Regions from separate parts of the Streptomyces marianii genome, predicted to be linked through region 1. Evidence: riboswitches for the same ligand, from Rfam matches in the RefSeq annotation. Region 1 holds a riboswitch; each other region holds the start of a gene.
What was found. A riboswitch is a leader RNA that binds a small molecule or an ion and turns the genes downstream of it on or off. The one in region 1 is predicted to bind cobalamin.
Positions count from the first base shown of each region.

Region 1 (3,197 bases):
CAGCCGCTCCCAGTCGATCACGTCCTCGCCGTCGGCGGCGTCCCGCACCACGAACGCGCCGAGGTTGACCGAGCCGAGGTTGCACACGGCGGTCTCGCCGTCGTCCGTGACCTCGATGATCTCGGTGCAGAGGTTGGAGGAGTGGACGACGGTGCCGGGCTCCGCGGTCTGGTTGGCGGTGCGGTTGGAGGCGTCCTTGAAGGTCATCCAGCCGTTTCCGGTCTGGGCGAGGGTGCGCATCATGCGCCCGTAGAGCTCACGGGCGGGGATGGTGCGGCGGGCGAGCCCGGCGGCCTCCGCCCTGCGGTAGGCGGCGTCGAAGTCGTCGCCCCAGAGGTCCACGAGGTCGGGCACGTCCGCGGGGGAGAACAGCGACCACTCGGCGTCGGCGTTCACCCGGCGCATGAACTCGTCGGGGATCCAGTGCGCCAGGTTGAGGTTGTGCGTGCGGCGCGCCTCCTCGCCCGTGTTGTCGCGCAGCTCCAGGAACTCCTCGATGTCCGCGTGCCACGTCTCCAGGTAGACGCAGGCCGCGCCCTTGCGCCGGCCTCCCTGGTTGACGGCCGCCACCGACGAGTCCAGTGTGCGGAGGAAGGGCACGATGCCGTTGGAGTGCCCGTTGGTGCCGCGGATGAGCGAACCGCGGGAGCGGATGCGGGAGTACGACAGCCCGATGCCGCCGGCGTGCTTCGAGAGCCGTGCCACCTGGTGGTAGCGCTCATAGATGGAGTCCAGCTCGTCCAGCGGCGAGTCCAGCAGGTAGCAGGACGACATCTGGGGGTGCCGGGTGCCGGAGTTGAAGAGCGTGGGGGAGGACGGCAGGTAGTCGAGGCGGCTCATCAGCCCGTAGAGGGAGGCCACTTCGTCCAGCGCGCGCGGGGACTCGTCCTCGGCGAGACCGCAGGCGACGCGCAGCATGAAGTACTGCGGGGTCTCGATGACCTCGCGGGTGATGGGGTGCCGGAGCAGATAGCGGCTGTAGAGGGTGCGCAGGCCGAAGTACCCGAAGCGGTCGTCGGCGGCCGGGTCGACCAGCGAGTCGAGGCGCCGGGCGTGGGCCCGCACGAACGCGGCCGTGCGGTCCGCGATCAGTCCTTCGCGGCTTCCGACGGCGATGGAGGCGGAGAACGCGGTCGCCCCCTGCCCGGCCGCCTCCTCCGCGATGGTGAGGGTGAGCAGCCGGGCCGCGAGCCGGGAGTACGCCGGGTCCTCGGAGATCAGGCCGGCGGCCGCCTCCGTGGCCAGTTCGCGCAGTTCGGCCTCGTCCGAGCCCGCGTGCCGGCCCCGGAGGGCGGCGGCGGCGACCCGGCCGGGGTCGGCGTCGGGCAGGTCCGCGGTGAGCTCGGTCAGGGTCCGCAGGAGCGCGGTGCCTGGTCCGTCGGCGAGCTGCGCTGAAGCAGGATCGGGCGGCGCGATGGTCACGGGGTGCTCTCCCTCGCTCGGCTGAGGGCCGGCGGGGCAGGGGGCACGGACGCACACCCGGGCAGGGTGGACCGCGTCCACCGGCCTATTCCGCGAGGCCCGGACGTCTGGGCACCCGAGCCGGACGGTCCGGGCGCACCGTCGGCAGGTCCTCGGACTCACGGGCGTACGAGGACCTGGAACAGGCCCCGCGCACGCCGTCACACCGTTGCGGGACAGTTCCGGATTCCCACCGGATTCCCCTGCGGCGACAGCGAGCATGAGCATACATGTGGGGGCGGTGAGTTGCGGAACCCCCCACATGTTGTGTCGTGGCCCCGCTCGGGGCCCAGGGCACGCGTGGCGGGCGGGCACGGGTGGCCGGCCGGTCCGGGCGTCCGTGCGAAGCCGGGCCGAGGGCTCCACGGTCACGGCGACGGGCCTCCGCGTTCCCGGAGGGAACGCGGAGGCCCGTGTGCGTCCGCCGGCGGGGGCGTTCAGCAGCAGCGGAATCCCTTGCGGGGGTCCGACTCCCGCTCGTCCATGCGGCGGCGTTCGAACTCGCGGCGGGACATGACCTCCGCGTCGGGGTCGTGCGACCGTGCATGGGTCACGTAACGGTCGTACACCGACTCGCCCGAGACCTCGCGCACGTACCAGCGGACCCAGTCCACCGCCCGCCGTACTCCGCTCACCGCAGCCATGACTCCCACGCTACTCACGCCTTGCCGTGCCCGCAGCCTCGGCGCCCGCACCGACCGCCGCGAGCTCCGCCTTCTCCTCCTTGGTCGGGAACAGCCCGGCGGGCGCGACCAGTTTCGACTCGACGTACGGGACCTCGGCGAGCCGGACGGTCTCGGGCTCGCTGACCGCCTTGAAGCAGACCCGGCCGGCGTCGGCCAGGACCACCACGATGAGCAGGGCGAACAGTGCGCAGAGCACCCCGTCGACGGTCGAGTTGGTGACGATGGTGTGCATGTCGTCCATCGACTTCGCCGGAGCCAGCACCTCGCCGGAGTCGATGCCCGCCTGGTACTTGTCGCGCTGGGCGAAGAAGCCCACCTTCGGGTCGCCGGAGAAGATCTTCTGCCAGCTGGCGGTGAGGGTGACCGTGGCGTCCCAGGCGAGCGGGACGGCCGTGACCCACGCCCACTTGAGACGTCCGGACTTCACCAGCAGCGTGGTGCAGACGGCCAGGGCGACGGCCGCGAGGAGCTGGTTGGCGATGCCGAAGAGCGGGAAGAGCTGGTTGATTCCGCCGAGCGGGTCGTGCACGCCGACCCAGAGGAAGTAGCCCCAGCCGCCGACGACCACCGCGCTCGCGAACCAGACGCCCGGCTTCCAACTGACCTGCTTCATCGGCTTGTAGACGTTGCCCAGCGTGTCCTGGAGCATGAAGCGGCCCACCCGGGTGCCCGCGTCGACCGTGGTGAGGATGAACAGTGCCTCGAACATGATCGCGAAGTGGTACCAGAACGCCTTCAGTCCACCGCCGCCGATGACGGCGGAGAAGATCTCCGACATGCCGAGCGCGAAGGTCGGCGCGCCACCGGTGCGGGAGAGCAGGCTCGCCTCCTCGACGTCCTTCGCGGCCTGCGTCAACTGCTCGGGGGAGATGGTGAAGCCGAGGTTCGCGACCGCCTGGGAGGCGGAGTCCACCGTGGTACCGACGACCCCGGCGGGGGAGTTGATCGCGAAGTACAGTCCCGGGTCGAGGATGCAGGCGCAGATCATCGCCATCACCGCGACGAACGACTCGGTCAGCATCGCGCCGTAGCCGATCATCCGGATCTGGG
Region 1 covers NZ_VAWE01000001.1:2,815,922-2,819,118, reverse strand. Annotated here, with positions in the region: gene FEF34_RS12570 (ribonucleoside-diphosphate reductase subunit alpha) at 1-1,422, opposite strand, end outside; cobalamin riboswitch at 1,549-1,689, opposite strand; gene FEF34_RS12565 (YbdD/YjiX family protein) at 1,899-2,105, opposite strand; gene FEF34_RS12560 (carbon starvation CstA family protein) at 2,116-3,197, opposite strand, start outside.

Region 2 (3,197 bases), 3.9 Mb from region 1:
ACCAGGTCGGCGTCGGCCAGTTCCTCGGGGCGGTCGACGAATCGCACGATCACGCCCGGTTCCGCGGCCAGCGCGTCCACGTCGGTGAAGTTGGACATCAGCGGCACGGCGCACACGGCCACGCGCAGCACGTCCTCGCCGACCGGCGGGGCCACCGCCGACTCGCGCACGGTGCCGCGCAGCGACACCCGCAGTCCGTCCTCCTCGTCGATGCCGAGCCCGTGCGCGTACGGCAGCACGCCGAACGTCCGCCGCCCGGTGAGTCCGTGGAGCATCTCCAGTCCCGGCTCCAGCAGCGTGACGTCGCCGCGGAACTTGTTGACGAGGTATCCCGCGATCAGTTCCTGGTCCTCCGGGGCCAGCAGCGCGGTCGTACCGAAGAACTGGGCGAAGACCCCGCCCCGGTCGATGTCGCCCACGACCAGCACGGGCAGGCGAGCGGCGCGGGCGATGCCCATGTTGACGATGTCCGTGCGCCGGAGATTGATCTCCGCGGGGCTGCCCGCGCCCTCGCAGATGACCGCGTCGTACGTGCTCCGCAGCTCGTCGAGGCAGCCCATCACCGGTTCGAACAGCGCCTTCTGGCGCCCTCCGTGGTAGCCGCGCGCGCTCAGCTCGCCCACGGGCCTGCCCATCAGCACGACCTGGCTGGACCGGTCGCCGCCGGGCTTCAGCAGCACCGGGTTCATCAGGGCCGTGGGCTCCACCCGTGCGGCCTGCGCCTGCATGGCCTGTGCCCGGCCGATCTCGGCGCCCTCGCGGGTGACGAAGGAGTTGAGGGACATGTTCTGCCCCTTGAAGGGTGCGACCTTCACGCCCCGGCGCACCAGCCAGCGGCAGATCCCCGCCGTGACGACGCTCTTGCCGGCGTCCGAGGTGGTGCCGGCGACCAGCAGCCCGCCCCCGCTCATGCGCGCCTCCGACTCAGGGTCCCGGCCGCGAGGCGCGCGCCCGCGCACACCGCGAGCGCCAGCACCCCCACCCGCCGCGAGAGCCGTACCGCCCGTTCGATGTCCGCGACCTCGACGGCCCTGCCGCCGGCGCCGTTGAGCACGGGCCGGTGCTCGACCCGGCCGCCGTACGAGAGCGTCCCGCCGAGCCGTACGCCGAGGGCTCCGGCGAACGCGGCTTCCACGGGACCGGCGTTGGGGCTCGGGTGCTTCGCGGCATCCCGGCGCCAGGCGCGGGCCGCGCCGCGCGGGTCGCCGCCCGCGGCGGTCGCGAGCGCCGCGGTGAGCCGGGCCCCGGGCCAGCCCAGGAGATCGTCGAGCCGGGCCGAGGCCCAGCCGTACCGCCGGTAGCGGGGTGACTTGTGACCCACCATCGCGTCCAGGGTGTTGACGGCGCGGAACCCGACGAGACCTGGCACGCCGCCGATCGCGCCCCAGAACAGCGCGCCCACGACCGCATCCGAGGTGTTCTCGGCGACGGACTCGACGACGGCGCGGGCGATGCCGGGGCCGTCCAGCGCCTGGGGGTCGCGTCCGCACAGATGCGGCAGCCGCTCCCTGGCGATCTCGATGTCCCCGGCCGCCAGCGCCCCGCCGATCGCCCGGGCCTCCCGGCCCAGCGAGGTGCCGCCGACGACGGCCCAGGTGGCGGCCGCGGTCAGGGCGGCGGCGGCGCCGCGCGACCGGCGTGCGGAGGCGGCGGCCAGTGCGCCCGCGGCGACCGCGCCGCCGGCGCACACCGCGGTGTGCAGGGCGCCCCAGCCGCGGTGGTCGCGCCAGAGTCTCCGTTCGACCGCGGCGGCGGCCCGGCCGAAGGCGGCGACCGGGTGCCCGCGGCGTGGATCGCCGAGGAGCAGGTCGCCGGCCAGCCCGGCCGCGGCGCCGTACGCGAACGTGATGTCCGGGCGCGGCACGCCCGGCCCCCCCGGTTCGGCAGGCATGTTCGTCCTCACTCAGGGTCCGCGCCCTGGCTCGACGTGACCGGCGGGAGAGAGTTCCTGGCTCCGGGGCGCTCCGTGAGGGGGAGCGCACCCGTGACAGTGGCGGGACCGCGCCGGATTCGCACCGGCTTCCTCTTCTGCCGCCGTAAATGGCTCCGGAAGTCCACCACGGTCCCCGAACGCCCGTCAACTCGCCCTTGACCTGCGACGGGACAGTGTGCCGAGGCCCACACGGGGCGGGTGCGGGCACACACACGACAGGGGCCGGACCCACCCGGAGGTGCGCCCGGCCCCTGTGCGAGGAGGTGCCGTACGGCCGTCAGACCACGATCAGATAGATCCCGAAGGCCACCGCCGCCACGCAGAGCGCGAAGCAGGCGTACGCACCCGTGCGGGCGAGGCCGGCGGAGCCTCCCTGCGCCGCCGCGGCCTCCTGCTTGGAGAGACCCGCGACACCCAGGGTGAACAGGCCCACCAGGGCGACGGTCACGACGAGACTCACGCCGAAGACGGAGCCCAGAGCTGCCCAGTCGATCTTCATGCTGTTCTTTCCTTACACCGTGGCGGCGGGCGCCGGAGTGGACTCGGATGCCTGGGCCGGAACGGTGGCCTTCGGCGCCTCGGGCTCGGTCACCGAGGTCCCGACGACACCGGCCGGGGGCGGGGTGACGGCCGCGATGGCGGCGGTGATGACGCCCGCCGGCTCGATCTCGTCGTCCGTGACGTTGGTGTGGTCGACCGGCTTGCGGCGCGAGATCACCCAGATGGCCCCGGAGCCCGCGACGAGCAGCACGGCCACGGCGGCGATGCCCCAGGTGCCCTGCTTGGTCAGGAACTCCGCGGCCGCGGCGACCAGGCCGGCGGCGGGCAGGGTCAGACCCCAGGCGACGAACATCCGGGTCGCGGTGGACCAGCGGACCACACCGCCCTTGCGGCCGAGACCCGCACCCATCACGGCACCCGAGCAGGACTGGGTGGTGGAGAGCGAGAAGCCGAGGTTCGAGGAGGCCAGGATGACCGTCGCCGCGCTGGTCTGGGCGGCGAAGCCCTGCTGCGGCTGGAGGTCGGTCAGGCCCTTGCCCATCGTGCGGATGATGCGCCAGCCGCCGAGGTAGGTACCGAGCGCGATCGCGACGCCGGCGGAGACGATGACCCACATCGGGGGGTTCGAGCCGGGCGCGAGGACGCCTCCGGTGACCAGGGCCAGGGTGATGACGCCCATGGTCTTCTGCGCGTCGTTGGTGCCGTGGGCGAGGGACACCAGGCCGGCGGAGGCGATCTGGCCGGCGCGGTAGCCCTTGGAGGT
Region 2 covers NZ_VAWE01000001.1:6,705,926-6,709,122, forward strand. Annotated here, with positions in the region: gene FEF34_RS30355 (cobyric acid synthase) at 1-911, opposite strand, end outside; gene FEF34_RS30360 (cobalamin biosynthesis protein) at 908-1,891, opposite strand; cobalamin riboswitch at 1,923-2,074, opposite strand; gene FEF34_RS30365 (hypothetical protein) at 2,211-2,432, opposite strand; gene FEF34_RS30370 (inorganic phosphate transporter) at 2,445-3,197, opposite strand, start outside.
Region 2: it holds a riboswitch for cobalamin, as region 1 does, so the genes downstream of both, FEF34_RS30360 (cobalamin biosynthesis protein) here and FEF34_RS12570 (ribonucleoside-diphosphate reductase subunit alpha) in region 1, are expected to answer to the same signal.

Region 3 (3,197 bases), 3.3 Mb from region 1:
GATGACCTGCTCGGTGTGCGGCGAGACCACCTCGATGGTGTCCGCGCCGAGGGGATCGACCAACTCCCCGCCGATGAAGAGTTTCCCGTGCTCCACCAGTTCGGACATGACGACTGCCTCCCGCGGCCCCGGCTCTCCGAGCGCTCCATTTTTCTGACGGCATTTCAGATTGGCCAACCGCCTGAACAGATACCAGTTCCCGCCGGAGGAGTCCACGGCCGGAACCCGCTCCAGGGAAGCAGGGGCGCGTGTGCGGACCGGCGCTCCAGGGAAGCAGCGACGCGGGCGTGAACCGGCGCTCCCGGGAAGCAGAGGCGCGGGCGCGGACCGGCGCTCCCGGCCCCGCACCACCGCCGAGCCCTTTGCAATGAAGTCGACTTGGGCGACCATTGGAACGGGTTCTCGTTCTTGGGCCCGGCCGGGAGGATGGGGAGCCGATGACGCGGGTGACGGAGCACGGCGGCGGTGTCTGGTCCCTCAAGGTCCCCATCCCGGACAACCCCCTGGGCCACACGCTGGTCCACGTCCTGGACACCGGCCGCGGGCCCGTCCTCGTCGACACCGGATGGGACGACCCCGCGTCCTGGACGGCGCTCTCGGACGGCCTCGCCGAACTGGGCCTCGCGGTGGCCGACGTCCACGGCGTGCTCGTCACCCACCACCACCCGGACCACCACGGGCTGTCCGGCAGGGTGCGCGAGGCGTCCGGCGCGTGGATCGCGATGCACGCGGCCGACATCGCCGTCGTCCGCCGCACCCGGGAGGCCCGGCCCGGGGCCTGGCTCGACTACCTGGCCGGGAAGCTCACCGCCGTCGGCGCGCCGGAGGAGCACCTCGCCCCGCTGCTCGCGGCCCGCGAGCGCGGCCGGATGCGAGCCCTCCCCGGGCTGCGGGTGGCCCTGCCCGACCGCGAGATCGCACCCGGCGAGCTGCTGGACCTCGCCGGGCGGAGGCTGCGGGCGATCTGGACTCCCGGTCACACGCCCGGCCATGTGTGCCTGCACCTGGAGGAGGAGCATCCGGCGAACCTCCCCGGCCGCGGCCGCCTCTTCTCCGGCGACCATCTGCTCCCCGGCATCAGCCCGCACATCGGCCTGTACGAGGACCCCGACGACTCCGCGGTCACCGACCCCCTCGGCGACTACCTGGACTCGCTGGAACGCGTCGGCCGCCTCGGCGCCGCCGAGGTGCTCCCGGCGCACCAGCACGCCTTCACCGACGCCCCGGCACGGGTCCGGGAGCTCCTCGCCCACCACGAGGAGCGGCTGACCGGGCTGCTGTCCCTCCTCGCCGCACCGCTGACCCCCTGGCAGCTGGCGGAGCGCATGGAGTGGAACCGGCCGTGGGACGAGATCCCCTACGGCTCCCGCACCATCGCCGTCTCGGAGGCCGAGGCCCATCTGCGCCGCCTGGTGAAACTGGGCCGGGTGGAGGCGGTGCCGGGCAGCGCCCCGGTGGCGTACACCGCGGTCGGCTGAGCCGGAGTGCGAGGGCTGCGTGAGCACGGCTCGGGTCGAGGCCCGCCCGAGCCGGACCCTCGACCGCCGGGCCGCGCCGACACCCGAGCCGGACCCGTCACGCCGGCCACCCCCGGCCCCGCCCGAGCCGGACCCTCGACCACCCGGCCCCGCCGACACCCGAGCCGGACCCTCGCACAAGCCACCCGGCCCCGCCGAGATCAGCGCGAGGCCCGGTGGGCGGGGCCGCCGAGGGCCTCCTGCCCTACCCGGCCGACCGTCCCGAGGGGCGGGGATTACGGGCCGGTAGAGTGTGCGAGTCGTCATCACACCCGTACGGGGGGAAGCCGGTGCGAATCCGGCACTGACCCGCAGCCGTGAGCCGCCGTCGCAGGCGGCGAGTCGGAATGCCCCGTACCGGCCGTGACCGGCTCGTGCCATCGGGACCGGCCCGCTGGCAGGCACCGTCGAGGAATACGGGGCCGGAGCCTGGTACCCCAGCGTGCCTGTGCCCGGCTCCCCGCAGGAGAGGCCCAGCCCGCCATGTCCGTTCGCCGCAGCGCAGCAGCGCTCGCCGCCGCTTCCGCCGTGTTCTGCGTGGCCGCTGCTCCGGCAGCGACGGCCGCCCCCACCCCCTCCCCCTCGGCCGCGCTCCCGGCCGGGCTCTACGGCACGAAGGACCCGACCTACGACGGGGTGTGGCGGCAGTCGCTGGCCCTGCTCGCCCAGGACGTCGCCAAGACCGTGCCCGCAGAGCAGGCCGTCGGGTGGCTCACCGGGCAGCAGTGCGAGAACGGCGGCTTCGCCTCCTACCGTGCGGACGCGTCCAGGCCGTGCGACGCGAAGACGATGCTGGACACCAACGCCACCGCGGCGGCGGTACAGGCCCTGCGTGCCCTCGGCGGCCACGGGGACGCCGTGAACAAGGGCCTCGAGTGGCTGAAGTCCGTGCAGAACGAGGACGGCGGCTGGAGCTACAACCCCGGCATGCCGTCCGACGCGAACTCCACGTCCGTCGTGATCGGCGCCTTCGCCGCGGCCAAGGCGCGGCCCGGCGAGGTGAAGTCGAAGAGCGGCAAGAGCCCGTTCGACGCGCTGGTCACGTTCGCCGTGCCGTGTGCGGACAAGGCCGGCGGCGGTGCGTTCGCCTACCAGCCGGACAAGGCCGGAAAGCTCCTCGCCAACGGCGACGCCACCGCGGCCGCCGTACTCGCCGGGCTGGGCCGCGGCCTGGTCGTCTCCGGCCCGGAGCCGGACGGCGGCCGCGCCGCCTGCGCCTCCCCGGCGAAGGCCACCCCGGAGCAGTCGGCCCGCAACGGCGCCGCGTACCTGGCCGCGGCACTGGCGAAGTCCGGCCATCTGGACTCGCCGCCGATGCCGGGCGCCGCCGACCCGGCCCCGCTCCCGGACTTCGGCAACACCGCGGACGCGGTCCTCGCGCTCTCGGCCGCCGGGCACGGCGACAAGGCGGACAGGGCGGTCCAGTGGCTGGGGAAGAACTCCGCCGCGTGGGCGAAGGAAGGCGGCCCGGCGGCGTACGCGCAGCTGATCCTCGCCGCGCACGCCCACGGCGACGACCCGCGGGACTTCGGCGGCGCCGACCTCGTACGGCAGCTCAACGCGACCGGTCCCGCGCCGGCCTCCACCACCGAGCCGCCGGCTCCGCGGACGAAGAGCGACGCGGGCGAGGAGCACAAGGGCGGTGACAGTGCCGGGATCTGGTGGATCGTCGGCGCCGGC
Region 3 covers NZ_VAWE01000001.1:6,081,333-6,084,529, reverse strand. Annotated here, with positions in the region: gene FEF34_RS27685 (aldehyde dehydrogenase) at 1-108, opposite strand, end outside; gene FEF34_RS27680 (MBL fold metallo-hydrolase) at 438-1,478, shown strand; cobalamin riboswitch at 1,751-1,887, shown strand; gene FEF34_RS27675 (prenyltransferase/squalene oxidase repeat-containing protein) at 2,001-3,197, shown strand, end outside.
Region 3: it holds a riboswitch for cobalamin, as region 1 does, so the genes downstream of both, FEF34_RS27675 (prenyltransferase/squalene oxidase repeat-containing protein) here and FEF34_RS12570 (ribonucleoside-diphosphate reductase subunit alpha) in region 1, are expected to answer to the same signal.

Region 4 (3,197 bases), 5.1 Mb from region 1:
CGCAGCAGGAGCCGTACGGCGTGGGCGGGGCCGTCGGGCGCGAGCACCACGAATCCGTCCGGGCCGCCCACCGAGAACAGCAGCGGAATCGCACCCGTGACGCAGAACCCCAGCGGAATGCGCCACGCTCGCCACAGCTGCCGCGGCGCCACCCCGGCGGGCCCGAGCAGTACGGCCACGGCCGCCGCGGCGACCAGGACGGCACCCGGCCACGGCGGCAGTGAGACGGCGCAGACCGTCAGCCCTAGCCCGAGTGCCGCCTTCTCGCACGGATGACGGCGGCGCCAGCGGCTGCTGTGCGCCGCCGCGTCGATCGGCAGCATAGGCGGCTACGCGCCCGAGCCGACGGAACCGGCCGCACCGGCGGAGCCGCTGCCCGGCGCCCGCCCGTCCCCGGCGGCCGCCGCCCGCGCCTCACCCTGCCGGCGCCCCTTGCGCAGCCCGAAGTAGTACGCCAGGACACCGGCACCCAGAGCCGCCTGGAGGGCGAACAGCGCCGACTCGACCTCCCCGGAAGGGGGTTCGTACAGCGGCGCGAACCAGGGCTCGTAGTCCGGCGCGATCTCCGTGATGGCGGTCTCCGCCTCCCCGTCGGCGCCCGTGAAGGGTTCCTCCTTGTGGTCGCCCAGGCCGAGGGCGAGCGGCAGCGCCGCCAGCGCCGCCACGATCGCCAGCAGCAGCGTGTTGATCTTCGCGTTACGGCTCATCGGACCGCGGCCTCCTTCTCGGCCCCGCCCTGGAGGAGCACTCCGAGGCGGGTCAGCTCACCCTTGCTGGACTGCACGAGCAGCCGCATCACCAGCACGGTGAGCAGGCCCTCGCTGACGGCCAGCGGGATCTGGGTGAGCGCGAAGATGCCGCCGAACTTGGCCAGGGCGCCGACCACGCCGCTGCCCGGGTCGGGGAACGCCAGCGCCAGCTGCACGCTGGTGACGCAGTACGTGGACAGGTCCGCGACGAACGCGCCGAAGAACACGCCCACCATCAGCGGCACTCCGGACCGCCGCAGCAGCGCGTACACCGCGAACCCGGCCCACGGTCCGACGATCGCCATCGAGAACACGTTCGCACCGAGCGTGGTCAGTCCGCCGTGGGCCAGCAGCAGCGCCTGGAAGAGCAGGGTGATCGTGCCGAGCACGGCCATGATCGGTGGCCGGAACAGGATCGCGCCCAGCCCCGTGCCGGTCGGGTGCGAGCAACTGCCGGTCACGGACGGGATCTTGAGCGCCGACAGGACGAAAGTGAAGGCGCCCGACGCGCCGAGCAGCAGGGTGGACTCGGGATTCGCCCTGACCTCACGGGTGAGCGCCCGTACGCCGTGGATCACGAAGGGGGCGGACGCGACGCCCCAGGCGGCCGCGTGCACAGGGGGCAGATACCCCTCGGCTATATGCATGGTTGGGAGACCCTCTCCAGCACCTCGTGGATGGACAACGCGCCCTGGCCGGTCTCCTGGCTGACGGGTCCTGCCGCCCGGGCTCCGCCTTCCCGGACACCACGGTCTCCCGTGGCGGTCCAGTGGCTTCCTTGCGGAGAGAGCCGGACTTCCCGATCACAGTGGCGAGGGCCGCACCGGTACTCCACCGGTTTCCCGTTCACCAAGGCCCTGCGACATTAGTGCGTTGACCAGCTGCATCACAAGCCGCGCACGGATGCTCACGGTCACACCTTGCGGTAGTCGTACGCCTCCACGGCCGCCGCCTCCACCGCGTCCAGATCCGCACCGGCGGCCGCGGTGACCACCGCGGCCACGGCGCCCTCCACGAACGGCGCGTCCACCAGCCTGGTCCCCTCCGGAAGTTCGTCGCCCTCGGCCAGCAGCGCCTTGACCGTCAGCACGGCGCTGCCGATGTCGACCAGCACGGCCACCCCGGCGCCCCTGTCCACCTGGTGCGCGGCACGTGCCGTCAGCTCCGGACTGGTGCCGAGACCACCGTCCGCGACCCCGCCCGCCGCGGCGACCGGCACGGCGTCGCCCGCGCCGGCCAGCCTCCTGGCGAGGTCGGCGACCGACTCCGCGACCTGCGCGCTGTGCGAGACGAGGACGATCCCGACCGGGCCGGTCATCGCGCGGCCTCCTCGAGGGCCCCGACCAGCAGGGCGGAGGACGTCGCCCCCGGATCCTGGTGCCCGATGCTGCGCTCGCCCAGATAGCTCGCCCGGCCCTTGCGGGCCAGCATCGGCACGGTCGCCGCCGCGCCCTCGTCGGCGGCCTCCCGCGCGGCCGCGAAGGACTCGTCCAGCGCCGCGGCCGCGGGCTCCAGTGCGTCCAGCATCGTCTTGTCCCCGGCCTTCGCGCCGCCGAGCTGCGCCACCGCCGCGATCCCCGCGCGCAGCGCCTCGGCGAGCTGCGCCCGCGACACCTCGGCCTCTTCACCGAGCGCCTTGCCGGCCCGCCGCAGCAGCGTCCCGTACAGCGGCCCCGACGCCCCGCCGACCGTCGAGATCAACTGCCGCCCGGTCAGCATCAGTACGGCACCGGGGGTGTCCGGCGCGTCCTTCTCCAGCGCCGCCCTCACCGCCGTGAAACCCCGCTGCAGATTGGTTCCGTGGTCGGCGTCCCCGATCGCGGCGTCGAGCTCGGTCAGCCGGCCCGCCTCGCGGTCCACCGCATCGGCCAGGGCGTTCATCCAGCGGAGGAAGAAATCCGCGTCGAGCACAGCGTCTCCTTCTCGTGGCGCACCGGCTTCCCCGCGCGCGTCGTCGCGGCCCGCGGGCGCGAAGCCGCCGTCGGCCGGGCCGGGCATGGCTCAGCGGCCCCAGCGCAGCGCGGGCGTCTCCACGGGGGCGTCCCACAGCCGCAGGATCTCCTCGTCCGCCTCGCACAGCGTCACCGAGCAGCCGGCCATGTCGAGCGAGGTGACGTAGTTGCCGACCAGGGTCCGGGCCACCGGCACTCCGCGCTCGGCGAGCACCCGGTGGACCTCCGCGTTGAACCCGTACAGCTCCAGCAGTGGTGTCGCGCCCATGCCGTTGACCAGCGCCAGCACCGGACTGGACGGCTGCAGATCCTCCAGGACCGCGTTCACCGCGAAGTCCGCGATCTCCCGCGACGTCATCATCGGCCGCCTCTCCCGGCCGGGCTCGCCGTGGATGCCGATCCCCAACTCCAGCTCACCGGACGGCAGATCGAACGTCGGGGTGCCCTTGGCCGGGGTCGTGACGGCGCTGAGCGCGACACCGAAGCTGCGCGACCC
Region 4 covers NZ_VAWE01000001.1:7,932,460-7,935,656, forward strand. Annotated here, with positions in the region: gene cbiQ (cobalt ECF transporter T component CbiQ) at 1-323, opposite strand, end outside; gene FEF34_RS35790 (energy-coupling factor ABC transporter substrate-binding protein) at 330-707, opposite strand; gene FEF34_RS35795 (energy-coupling factor ABC transporter permease) at 704-1,396, opposite strand; cobalamin riboswitch at 1,426-1,618, opposite strand; gene FEF34_RS35800 (PTS-dependent dihydroxyacetone kinase phosphotransferase subunit DhaM) at 1,663-2,067, opposite strand; gene dhaL (dihydroxyacetone kinase subunit DhaL) at 2,064-2,660, opposite strand; gene dhaK (dihydroxyacetone kinase subunit DhaK) at 2,751-3,197, opposite strand, start outside.
Region 4: it holds a riboswitch for cobalamin, as region 1 does, so the genes downstream of both, FEF34_RS35795 (energy-coupling factor ABC transporter permease) here and FEF34_RS12570 (ribonucleoside-diphosphate reductase subunit alpha) in region 1, are expected to answer to the same signal.